DNA from 3 places in the Thermoanaerobacterium xylanolyticum LX-11 genome. Region 3 is predicted to be linked to each of the others. Evidence: riboswitches for the same ligand, from Rfam matches in the RefSeq annotation. Region 3 holds a riboswitch; each other region holds the start of a gene.
The links. Region 3 has a riboswitch for S-adenosylmethionine ahead of THEXY_RS09365 (methylenetetrahydrofolate reductase). Riboswitches for the same ligand answer to the same signal wherever they lie in the genome.
Positions count from the first base shown of each region.

Region 1: another riboswitch for S-adenosylmethionine. It lies ahead of THEXY_RS03725 (methionine ABC transporter ATP-binding protein); the one in region 3 lies ahead of THEXY_RS09365 (methylenetetrahydrofolate reductase).
Region 2: another riboswitch for S-adenosylmethionine. It lies ahead of THEXY_RS03150 (homocysteine synthase); the one in region 3 lies ahead of THEXY_RS09365 (methylenetetrahydrofolate reductase).

Region 1 is NC_015555.1:762,217-766,509, reverse strand. It holds gene THEXY_RS03730 (BglG family transcription antiterminator) at 1-1,411, opposite strand, end outside; SAM riboswitch class I at 1,625-1,725, shown strand; gene THEXY_RS03725 (methionine ABC transporter ATP-binding protein) at 1,802-2,824, shown strand; gene THEXY_RS03720 (methionine ABC transporter permease) at 2,811-3,488, shown strand; gene THEXY_RS03715 (MetQ/NlpA family ABC transporter substrate-binding protein) at 3,503-4,293, shown strand, end outside.
Region 2 is NC_015555.1:633,019-637,311, reverse strand. It holds gene THEXY_RS03155 (Nramp family divalent metal transporter) at 1-976, opposite strand, end outside; gene THEXY_RS03150 (homocysteine synthase) at 1,151-2,443, opposite strand; SAM riboswitch class I at 2,573-2,675, opposite strand; gene polX (DNA polymerase/3'-5' exonuclease PolX) at 2,750-4,293, opposite strand, start outside.
Region 3 is NC_015555.1:1,913,890-1,918,182, forward strand. It holds gene THEXY_RS09360 (homocysteine S-methyltransferase family protein) at 1-799, opposite strand, end outside; gene THEXY_RS09365 (methylenetetrahydrofolate reductase) at 813-1,715, opposite strand; SAM riboswitch class I at 1,770-1,864, opposite strand; gene THEXY_RS09370 (DUF362 domain-containing protein) at 2,014-2,943, shown strand; gene THEXY_RS09375 (sugar phosphate isomerase/epimerase family protein) at 2,969-3,766, opposite strand; gene THEXY_RS09380 (glucose-6-phosphate isomerase) at 3,860-4,293, opposite strand, start outside.

The sequences.
Region 1 (4,293 bases), 1.2 Mb from region 3:
GCGGAATTGTAGACACTATCAAATCAATATCATCTCTATCTTTAAAGTCTTTAACCCTCAAACTGGAAACCGTATCTACAATGTTTAATTGTGGAAACATCTGGAGCTTAGATAGAAGCATCCTCGATGTCCCTATGCCGCTGGCACACACGACTAAAATATTGTGCCTTTTCGTCATATCGCTTTTTCTTGCTATGGATGCGCCAAAATGCATCGCAATATATCCTATCTCATCATCAGGCACATCAACATTAAGCTTGTCTTTAATCACATTTGCAATAGATATACATTTTTCAAATAAACTGCTGTACCGTTCTTTAATGTCATTTATAAGCGGGTTTCTAATCGCAAGACCCATGCGAAGTCTAAAGATAGTAGGCCTTAGGTGCGTCTTTAAACCGCTTAAAAGCATCATATCATCTTTGAAGTCAGTGCCAAATTCATCTTCTGCAACGCTGATCATTTCCTGCAGTATTTCATTTAGCAGCTCGTCATTTACGTCTTCGGTATTTGCCCTGTACCTTGCTCCTTGTAGATGAATCGTTATATAACCGATTTCATCTTCCGGAATAGAAATGTCGAATTCTTCTTCCAAAAACCTGGCAAGCATTTCTGCAAATTCGAACTCATCCGACTTTTTAAGCTCATAAAGGCTTTCATTACCTATTTTTATCTTTTCGCCTTCTTTTATTCTTTTTAGCGCCAATGCCAGATGCACTGTAAGCCCCATGTACGAGCTTTCTGCTAATTCGTAATTAAGGGATTTCTCCAATTTTTGTATAGCCTTCTCTATCTTTAAAACCGTATCATAGTCTATAAGCCTAAGCAGCCTGTCATTTATGTCTTCACTAAGTTTGTTTATATTATTGTACCCCTTATTTAAAAACTCAATTAGGTCTTTTGTCTCTACATTGTCATACAAAAAATTTATAATAGCCCTTCTTATATTGTTTTCATCGCCTTTTACGTATATGCCAACACCAGGCTTAGTTACAATTGTAACATTTTGCTTGTTTAGCCATTTATCGATCTCTTTAATGTCATAGCTTATTGTTGCGGTAGTCACATTGTATTCTTTAGCGAAGTACTCAAGTTTTACAGGTTCTTTCATCTGCAAAAGCTCAGACAGTATCAGCTTTCGCCTTTTATCAGCGTCAATGCTTGGCCTATAACCTATTACATCGAATTTGAATTTTTCGATATCATTATCAGTTCCTTCTAAGACTAATGCTCCACCGTCATTTTTAAGCCTCAAATTGTATTCTTTTATATATTCATTTATTGTATTTATTTCCCTGTAAACAGTCCTTTTGCTTAACTTGTACAAAATGACGATATCGTCCAAACTGGAAACTTCTTTTGAAAGAACCTTTTTGAAGATTTCTAATTGGCGCCTACTTAACTCTTTCATAGATATTTGTCCTTTCATCTATGACAAATTATTAATAAGTTAACTTATCTTTCATCTTAATTATAATCAATTTATTAATTAAATCAACACAAACTTGTGAACACGCTGTCAGATTTATTATGACAAAAATTTAATATTGTCGCATGAAAATTTTGCTTGACTTTTCAACATCCATCCTATATAATCATTTTAACAACTAAAAACGAAATTATTCTCTTATCTAGAGAGGTGGAGGGACTGGCCCGATGAAACCCGGCAACCGGCACGTATGTGCAATGGTGCCAATTCCTGCAGCGATTGCTGAGAGATGAGAGAGGACAAAACCTCTTTCATTGGAGGTTTTTTTTATTGCTTTTTTAAATTAAATTTGCGAAAAGAAGGTGAAATGATTTGATCGAAATAAAAAACTTAAGCAAAGTTTACAACACAAACGGAAAAGATGTAGTAGCTTTAAAGGACATCAACTTAACTATAAGCGATGGTGAAATTTATGGCATAATGGGTCTAAGCGGTGCCGGGAAATCATCATTGATAAGGTGCATCAACATGTTGGAAAAACCTACATCTGGCAGCATACTGATAAACGGCGTAGAAATGACAAAGTTAAAGCCAAAAGAACTGAGAAATATGAGAAAAAAGATTGGCATGATATTTCAGCATTTCAATCTTTTGATGAACTCTACAGTGTATGAGAACATAGCATTTCCTCTTAAGATCTCGAAAGTCAGCGATTCTGCCATAAAAAAGCGCGTTGATGAATTGCTGGATGTAGTAGATTTAAAAGATAAAAAGTACGCATACCCTGCACAGCTATCTGGCGGGCAAAAACAACGGGTAGGAATCGCAAGAGCTTTAGCAAACAATCCAGACATAATTCTATCTGATGAAGCCACATCCGCTTTAGACCCTACAACGACAGAATCCATCTTAAATCTTTTAAAGGACATAAACAAGCAATATGGAATTACAATCGTGGTAATAACGCACGAAATGTCTGTCATAAGAAATCTGTGCGACAAAGTGGCAGTTTTGGAAGACGGCAGAATAATCGAGGAAGGAAATGTAATAGACATCTTTTCAAACCCTTCAACAGAAACATCTAAAAGATTTTTAAAAGATATGATAGCTGAACTTCCACCAGACATATTGCTTGATGACGATAACCCAAACGAGGAAGTCTTAAGATTATCGTTTTTTGGCAGCAGCAGCAACCAGCCTGTCATATCTCACATGATAAAAAATTTCGATGTTGAAGTGAATATCATTTCAGGAAATATCGAAAGAGTGCAAAACTCACAAGTAGGAAATCTCCTAATAAAAATAAGCGGTGAACAAAATTCCATAAAAGATGCGATAAAATTTTTAGAAAATAATGGTCTTAGAATAGAGGTGCTTAAAAATGGTGTCATCTAATACATTGCAGTATCTGTTAAACTTGTGGCAACTTATGGAGGAGCCTCTTTGGGAATCTTTGTACATGGTATTTTTCTCAACACTTTTCTCAGTAATCATAGGACTGCCTCTCGGCATAATACTCGTCATAACAGATAAAGGCCATATAAAGGAAAACCTAAAGTTAAATCAGATATTAGGTACTGTAATTAATGTCATGAGGTCAGTGCCGTTCATAATCCTCATAATCGCAATCTTCCCATTGGCAAGGCTTATTGTTGGCACAACTATAGGGCCTACTGCTGCTATTGTACCATTGTCAGTTGCTGCAGCTCCATTTGTTGCAAGAGTCATAGAATCATCTCTTAAAGAAGTAGACTGGGGTGTCATTGAAGCATCTATATCTGTCGGTGCATCAATACCACAGATAATATTTAAAGTCATGATTCCAGAATCATTACCATCACTTATATTGGGAATAACTCTTACGGTTATAAATATTTTAGGGTATTCTGCTATGGCAGGTGCTATTGGAGGAGGTGGTTTAGGAGATCTGGCTATAAGATATGGCTACCAAAGGTTTCAGACAGATGTGCTTATAGCTACAATCATAGTCTTAATAATCTTTGTAGAAATTGTACAAAGAATTGGAAATTATCTTGCAAAAAAAGTTGATAAAAGATGAAAGGATGGTATGTGATGAAAAAATCATTTTTATTTCTCACTCTCATATTGACATTTGCATTTATCTTATCAGGATGCACAAAATCAAATAACGTATCTACTACATCTAATGCAAACTCAAACACAGATAGCTCTACTAAAATGACGAAGATAGTCGTTGGTGCAACACCAAACCCCCATGCAGAAATACTTAATGTAGTAAAGCCTATTCTTGCAAAAGAAGGCGTAGACCTTGAAATAAAAGAATTTACCGACTATGTGACGCCAAATACTGCACTTGTCGACAAGCAAATCGACGCAAATTTCTTCCAACACGTTCCATACCTTGAGGACTTTGAGAAGAAAAACAATGTAAAATTGGTGCCATTAGTCAAAGTGCATGTAGAACCGATGGGGGCATATTCAAAAAAGATTAAGTCAAAAGATGAACTAAAAGACGGTGCAACAGTGGCTGTTCCAAACGATGCTACAAATGAAGGAAGAGCGCTGCTTTTACTGCAAAAAGAAGGGTTAATTAAGTTAAAAGATCCAAATGGTCTTACACAAACCCCGAGAGACATAGTGGATAATCCAAAGCATTTAAAGATTGTAGAGCTTGAAGCACCTCAGCTTCCAAGGACACTTCAAGATGTAGATTTGGCCATTATAAACACTAATTTTGCATTAGAGGCAAACTTAAATCCTTTAAAGGATGCAATTTTTATGGAGGACAAAAATTCTCCTTATGCTAATGTGTTAGTTGTAAGGCAAGACAATCAAAATGACCCAGCAATACAAAAATTAGCAAAAGCCTTAAATTCTGATGA
Region 2 (4,293 bases), 1.3 Mb from region 3:
AATCCATAACTTCACCTAACGACCATGAAGTTGCCAATGAAACAACAACAGCTGCTATCAAAGAAGCACCGATAATACCTGCTGAAAATAAGATTTTGCCACCAACCTGACCTACAAATGGTATAAGTGAATCAGCAATCTGCTGAATATTCGTAAGTGAAACATTTGGATTTATCCGTCCAATAGTGGCAGCCGTTAATACAAGTACAACCGCCATGATTATCTGAGTTACAACTGAACCGACAGCAGTATCAATGCGGCTAAACCTTATCGATTTTTCTGTTAATTTTTTGTCTATCACAGCGCCTTGTTGGTAAAATATCATCCAAGGCATTATTACGGCTCCAACATTGGCTGCTATAAGAAGCCTATAAGATTCATCGTAGAAAGGCTTCTGTCCGATAATCCCATTTATTATTGACGAAGTATCGGGATGTGCTAGTATAACCGCTGGTATAAAGCTTAGTTCAAATAATCCGATAAATATAGCTATGCGTTCAACAATAGTATAACGTCCAAAGCCTGTTATTAATATTAAGGAGATTGATGCAAGTGATATGCTTATCCACTTTGGTATGCCAAACAATAAGCCAACACTGGCAATACCAGAAAATTCTGTGACTAAAGCACCTATAGCAGAAACCACAAGTGTTAAAACTGAAAACCATGCCCAACCTGCACCAAACTTTTCCTTGATCAATTCGCCATGCCCTTTACCAGTCGTTATTCCAATACGTGTTGTAAGCTCCTGCACAAAATATAAAATTGGAATAAGCAAAAATTGCAGCCACAACAAGCTATAACCCCATCTAGCACCCGACTGTGCCGATGTTATAATAGATCCTGCATCAGTATCTGCTAACATAACAGTAAGCCCTGGGCCTATTGTTGCAAGTAGTAATAGAATAGTAGATTTATTCTTTTTTGATCCTTCAAATTCATGAGATAGTGTATGTTCGTTTTCGTTCAAAGGCATTTAAGCACCCCTTCTGCATAAATTTTTCTTAACCTCAGTAAACCATAAGAAAAGCAAATTCAATTTTTACAATTCTTTGATTCTGAAATTCATTCTCAATTAGATTATACAATATATTTCACCGTACTGCAATATCAAAAGCTCTCTTCTATTCTGAAGAGAGCTCTATAATATTTATTCTGCTGCTTTTTTAAGTGCTTGATCAAGGTCATACAATATGTCGTCGATGTCTTCTATGCCTATTGAAAGTCTTATTTGGTCAGGGGTTACACCTGCTAATGATAATTCTTCTTCGCTTAATTGCGAATGTGTCGTGCTTGCTGGATGAATTACCAAAGACTTTGCGTCACCAACATTGGCCAGCAATGAGAATAATTCAAGGCTGTTTATGAATTTGATTCCAGCATTTATTCCACCTTTTATTCCAAATGTCAATATCGCTCCTGCACCCTTCGGCAGGTATTTCTTTGCAAGCTCATGGTATTTGTTTTCTTTAAGTCCAGGATAGTTTACCCACGTCACATTGGGATTGCTTGCTAAGAATTCTGCTACTTTTTGTGCATTTTCCACATGTCTTTGGACTCTTAATGACAAAGTCTCTAATCCTTGTAAAAATAAAAATGCATTGAATGGACTTAAAGATGCACCAGTATCTCTTAAAAGCTGTACTCTCAGTTTTGTGATATATGCGGCAGGTCCAAATGATTCAACATATTTGATTCCATGATAGCTGGGATCTGGCTCTACAAATTCAGGGAATCTTCCGCTTCCTGCCCAATCAAATTTTCCTGAATCTACTATTACTCCGCCTATTGATGTTCCGTGGCCTCCTATAAATTTTGTCGCTGAATGTACTACTATATCTGCCCCGTATTCAAACGGACGGAAGAGATATGGCGTTGCAAATGTGTTGTCTACAATTAGCGGTATTTTATTCTCATGGGCTATTTTTGCTATAACCTCAAAATCAGGTATATTTATCCCGGGATTTCCTATCGTCTCTATATACAATGCCTTTGTTTTGTCTGTTATTGCTTTTCTGAAATTTTCTGGATCATCTGGATCTACAAATGTCGTTTTAATGCCAAGTTTAGGCAACGTTAAAGCGAAAAGATTGTATGTTCCTCCGTATAATGTGCTGGCAGATACTATTTCATCACCTGCACTTGCTATATTTAAAATCGAGTATGTTATAGCAGCAGAGCCAGAAGCTGTCGCAACAGCACCAACACCACCTTCTAAGGCTGCTATTCTCTTTTCAAATACATCATTGGTGGGATTCATAATTCTTGTATAAATATTACCTGGTTCTTTAAGGCTAAATAAAGAAGCGGCATGTTCAGTATCTTTAAATATATATGACGATGTTTGATAAATTGGCACTGCCACTGCACCTGTAGTTGGATCTGGTTCTTGCCCCGCATGCACCTGCAATGTGTCAAATTTTAATTTTCTTTCTTCACTCATCTAAATCTCTCCTCTATATAATTTTAATTTAAATAAACAAATTAAATTGATTCTTATAATGCACCTCTTTTCATTTTGGTATATTAAAAGCCCTCTTCGATGTAGAAGAGGGCTAAGTTTGCGCCGCTCCTCTCATCTCTCAGGTTTCCCTGCAGGATTTGGCACCAGACGCATTATATATGCCGGTTGCCGGGTTTCATCGGGCCAGTCCCTCCACCACTCTTGATAAGAGGTTTCATATTCAATTTGTATTTTAAACTATATTAACACTTTAAATCATTAATGTCAATAGGTTTTCTTGGAATTTTATTTTAAAACCTTCTTTAATTCGTCATATTCATACGTATTTATCACATCTTTCGCTTCAAGCCAACCTTTACGTGCAATGCCGATGCCATATTTCATATCATCAAGTCCTTCTATCCTATGTGCATCTGGGCAAATTGCAAATTTTACACCTTTTTCTTTTGCATATTTTATATATCTCCAATCCAAATCAAGCCTGTATGGACTTGCATTTATTTCAATTATTTTCCCGTATTCAGCAACACTATCTATAATTTTATACACGTCAATGTCATAACCGTCTCTTGCAAGGAGAAGTCTCCCTGTTAGATGTCCAATGATTTTTGTGTATTTATTTTTTATAGCTTTTATTATTCTCTCTGTCATGTCGTCTTTAGTCATTTTAAAGTTAGAATGAACAGATGCGATGACAAAGTCAAGTCTTCTCAATATATCTTCGTCATAATCAAGTGAACCATCTTTTAATATATCAGATTCTATGCCTTTTAATATTTTTATATCACTATACTTGTTATTCAATTCATCAATTTCATCCAATTGCCTTAAAACATCTTCTTCTTTAAGTCCATTTGCATAAAATGCAGATTTACTGTGATCTGTAATACCAATAATTTTATAACCGCAATCTCGTGCAGCATTCACCATTTCAGAAATTGTATTTGCACCATCGCTGTATATCGTATGTACATGAAAAACCCCTTTGATGTCTTTTTCATCTATTAATATGGGAAGTAATCCTTTTTCTGCTGCTTCAATTTCACCCATATTCTCTCGAAGTTCCGGTGGAATATATTGAAGAGCTAAACTTTTAAATATGTCGTCTTCATCATAGCATTTAACAAGCAAATCATCTTTAAATAGTCCATATTCATTCATTTTTATTCCCATTTGCTTTGCCCTATGCCTCATAGCTGTATTGTGCTCTTTGCTACCGGTAAAATGGTGCAATGCATATGGAAATTCCTCATCTTTAACAACCCTTAAGTCTACATTTATGCCAGATTTCAATATTACGCTAGTCTTGGTTTCTCCCTTGGCAACAATATCCCTTATACCTTCATATTTTGTAAATACGTCCATTAGCTTCTCAGGATTGTCACACGTAGCAAGAATATCTATGTCTTTCACCGTTTCTTTTCTTCGCCTTAAACTTCCCGCAATCTCGCATCTTATTGTCAATCCACTATCAACAAGATATTGTTTTAATGATGTGGCCTCTAAATATGCATCCATAAATAGATGCTTACCACTAAACTGTTTTATAAATTGTATACCTTCAAGGATTTTTTTCTGTGTTTTTTCACCAAATCCAGGTAATTCAACAAGTCTATTTTCAATACAGGCATATTCCAATTCACCAACCGTCTTTATATCCAATTTGTCATACAATGTTTTTATCTTTTTAGGTCCAAGACCTGGTATTTTCAACATCTCAATTAAGCCTTCAGGTATCGATGCTTTAAGATTTTCATAGTATTCAAGTCTGCCTGTAGTAATAAGCTCTGTAAGCTTTTTATTAAGCGCATCACCTATACCCTTCACAT
Region 3 (4,293 bases):
ATGCTCCACATTCTAAAAGCTTTTTTGTCTCGACGGCAAATTTCTCTTTCGTAATGTCGTAAAGAGTCAATCCATCCTCTAAATGAGGCATTCCTGCATTTGGCTGCGCCAAAATTGGTATCCTTGAAACTTCAGCCATCTTCTTCACTATGTCTGCCATCATGTCAGGTCCCGTAGAGCAATTGACACCTATGGCATCAAGGCCAAGCCCTTGAAGACTTACTACTGCTGTAACAGGGTCTGTCCCCATAAGCGTCCTTCCATCTTCTTGAAACGTCATGGTACAAATTACCTTTAAATTAGCATTTTCCTTTACAGCGAGAATAGCCGCCTTCGCTTCTAATATATCTGACATAGTCTCAATAAGCGCCAAATCGGCACCGGCTTTTTCCCCTTCTACAGCAACCTCTGCAAAAGCATTATAAGCCTCGTCAAATGTCAGCTTGCCAAAAGGCTCCATCAGTTCGCCAATAGGTCCCATAGAAAGAGCAACAGCTTTATCACCAGCAGCTTTTCTGGCTATCTGCACTGCACTTTTGACTATTTCAGGCAATTTATCCGAAAGATTGTAGGATCTTAATTTTATCCTATTAGCGCCAAATGTATTTGTCTCAATAACATCTGCCCCTGCATCTATATACGACTTGTGGATTTCGTACACAATATCTGGATGTAAAAGATTGTAATATTCTGGGCATTCTCCTGTTTTAAGTCCTTTTTTCTGAAGCATAGTGCCCATTGCTCCGTCAAAGACGATTATGCTATTCTTTAAATTCTTAAAAATATCCAATTGCAACATCTCCTTATGATGACTACAATACTTCTTCTATATCATTTTGTCTCATGTTCTTTACGCCATTTACAATGTCAACAACTATATCTGTCTTGCCAAGTGGCATAATATGAACACCACCTACTTTATCTTTTATCTTGTTTATAAATTCTATTGCAATTTTTATCCCTTCACCTTTTTCACCGTCTTTTAACCTGTCTATTATTTTTTCAGGTATCTCGATGCCAGGCACCTTTTCGTTCAAGTTTAAAGCCATCTTATAGCTTTTAAGGGGTAGTACCCCTACTAAAACTGGAATATCAAATTGCTTTACAGCATCAAGAAATCCGTATAAAATCTCCTCATCGTAAACAGGCTGAGTCTGTATGAAAGATGCTCCACTTTCTATTTTCGTCTTTAATTTTTCTATTGATTCAGGTCTTAAATCATTTGGATTTGCTGTTGTTCCTATGCAGAAATTTGTAGATGATTCTAATTTATTTCCACTGTAATCAAATCCATCATTTAGCGACTTTGCTATCTTCACAAGACCTACAGAATCTACGTCGTACACGCCTGTTGCCTGTGGCACATCACCTCGCTTTGGATCGTCTCCTGTAAGGGCAAGGATATTTCTAACTCCAAGAGCATATGCACCCAAAAGCTCTGCTTGAAGACCAATAAGATTTCTGTCCCTACATGTTAAGTGAAATATGGTTTCTATGTTTAGATGATTTTGCAAAAGATGCGCCAATGCAATAGGGCTCATTCTCATATTTGCCATAGGACAATCAGTTATATTTAAAGCATCTGCTATTCCATATAATTTTTTCGCTTCTTCAATAGAATTTGAAATATCAGCTCCTTTTGGCGTCGATATCTCCACAGTTATGACAAATTGCTTATTTTTAAGCTTTTGACACAAATTTTCAGAATTTTGCAAAACGGCCCCTCCTTAAAATAAAAAAACTCTTCGCCAAAAGAAGAGATATTTTTGCTCCCATCTTTCAGCGATATGCTGCTGGAATTGGCACCGTGATATCCGGTTGCCGAGCTTCATAGGGCCAGTCCCTCCGCTACTCTTGATAAGAGTTTACTATATTAATTTATTAAATTATATGATACCGTCCTCTGGTACAATTGTCAATGAAATATTTGTTGAAATGTTAAAATTACTTAGGCTTTTTGCTTAGATATTTTAATTTTTGATAAAATGCAAATCATATATATGAGGTGATTTTATGAGGTACAGAAAAATTGTAGAACCAGTAGTAGCAATAGCATCTGGCCCTGATGAGATACAAAACTTAAATACCGCTTTAAACTTATTACCTTTGCAAAATCTAATCGAAGCAGGCAATACCGTTGTAATAACGCCGAATTTCGTTAAAAGCAAGCCTCCTCAAAGCGGTACGATAGTAGGACCAGATACGTTGAGAGCCCTTATAAGATACGTAAAATCCAAAAATCCTGGCAGGATTGTTATTGCCGCTGGCTCTGGTGGAGATCCTACACCTAAAGTTTTATCTGACAATGGATTTGATAAAGTCATTTCAGAAGAAGGCATCGAATTTGTAGATTTAAATTATGGCCCTTACGTAGAATTGCTGCTGGACGACTGTCTTTTAAAATCCACAAAAGTAAATGAACTTTATGAAAAAATGGATGTACTAATTTCATTCACTCAAATGAAAATGCACGAAGAAGCTACAGTATCGCTTGGAATCAAAAACATAGCTTTAAGCTGGCCTCCCGCAGAAATACATGGATTTCCCAAAAAAAATTTAGGCATACACGATGACCTTCACAATTTCATAAGGGCCATGGTTGAAAAAATATCTATAGATCTTACAATATTAAGCGGTCAAGAAGCGATGATAGGCACAGGGCCATCAGAAGGAAAGCCTATCAATGCAAACATGATAATAGCAGGAACAGATCCTGTAGCAACAGATACAGTAGGTGCCAGAATGTTCGGACTTATGCCTCAAGGCGTCAACTACTTGTTTCAATGTGCTAAAAGAGGTGTAGGTACGGGTGAGCTTAAAAACGTCACTATTAAAGGCATACCATTACAACAAGCCGAACTGAATTTCTCTACGCTGGCATATGGCTATGGCATCGCCCTAGATTCAAGCGGAATAAAGCAAATGGTACCCGGTAAAGCTTAAAGGATAAGGGTTTACTCCCTTATCTTTATCTTTCAAAGATGCTTTTTAGGTATTCAATGCCTTCTTTTAAATCATCAATATCTTTATAGTTGTTTCTGTAGATTTCCATTATAATAGATCCAGTGTAATCCAATTTTTTTAACTCTCTATTAAGCTTTGCAAAATCAAATGTTCCTCTGCCTGGAAGGTACAGATTGCCCCAATCATCGTAATCGCATAAATGAACATTGATAAGTTTATCACCCATTGATTTTAAGTATTCAAATGGGTCTTCCTTGCTTTTCATCGCCTGCTTTATATCTAAGGTGAAATAAACATTTCTGCTTTTCACAGACTGTTTTATTGATGTAGCAAATTCCGGATACGAAAACCAGCACCAATAGACATTTTCCCAAGAAAATTTAATCCCATATTCTCCTGATGTATCAGCTATATAATCCACATATTTCGCAATCTTGTCAAAATCAATATTAGGCGTCGTGTCCTTTTTAACGGCAGGTCCGTGAAAAACGTAAATCTTTGCCTTAAGTATCTTTGCTGCTTTCAAGACTTTAATGAGCATCTTTGAGGCATCGTTCCTTTGCCTTTCAGTTGCTGAAAAAAGCTGCGGTTCAAATTGAGTTCCTATCGCATGTACTGAATTAACTTCAATGCCGTATCTATCTAAATCATCCCTCATAGCTTTGCAATAATCTTCATCATATTCGCTGTAAGATTCCAAAAAAACTTCCACATTTTTTATGCCTATTTCAGCTATTATCGGTATTGTCTTCTCAGTAAGAAATTCAGGATAAAAACAAGCCGTAGATATGCCTACTTCCATTTCATCACCATCCAAAAACAATTCTCACATATTATATTATACACAAAACCTTTCTGACAAAAAAAGATATGCCAATCGGCATATCTTTCATAACTATCTTTTTAGTCTTTTTTCCAATTCCTCTTTTTCTTTTTCATAACCAGGTTTGCCTAAAAGTGCAAACATGTTTTTCTTGTACGCTTCAACACCTGGTTGATCAAACGGATTGACGCCATTTAAATACCCGCTTATTCCACAAGCCATCTCAAAGAAGTATACAAGGTATCCAAAATTGTAAGCTGATATCTCAGGCACATTCACAATTAGGTTAGGCACTCCGCCGTCATTGTGAGCAAGCACTGTCCCTTCGAAAGCTTTCTTGTTTACGAAATCAACTGTCTTACCCGTCAAGAAATTAAGCCCGTCTACATTATCCTTGTCTTCATTTATCGTTATTTCTTTAAGTGGCTTTTCAACATTTATGACAGTCTCAAATATTATCCTGCTACCATCTTGAATAAATTGTCCCATTGAGTGTAAATCTGTTG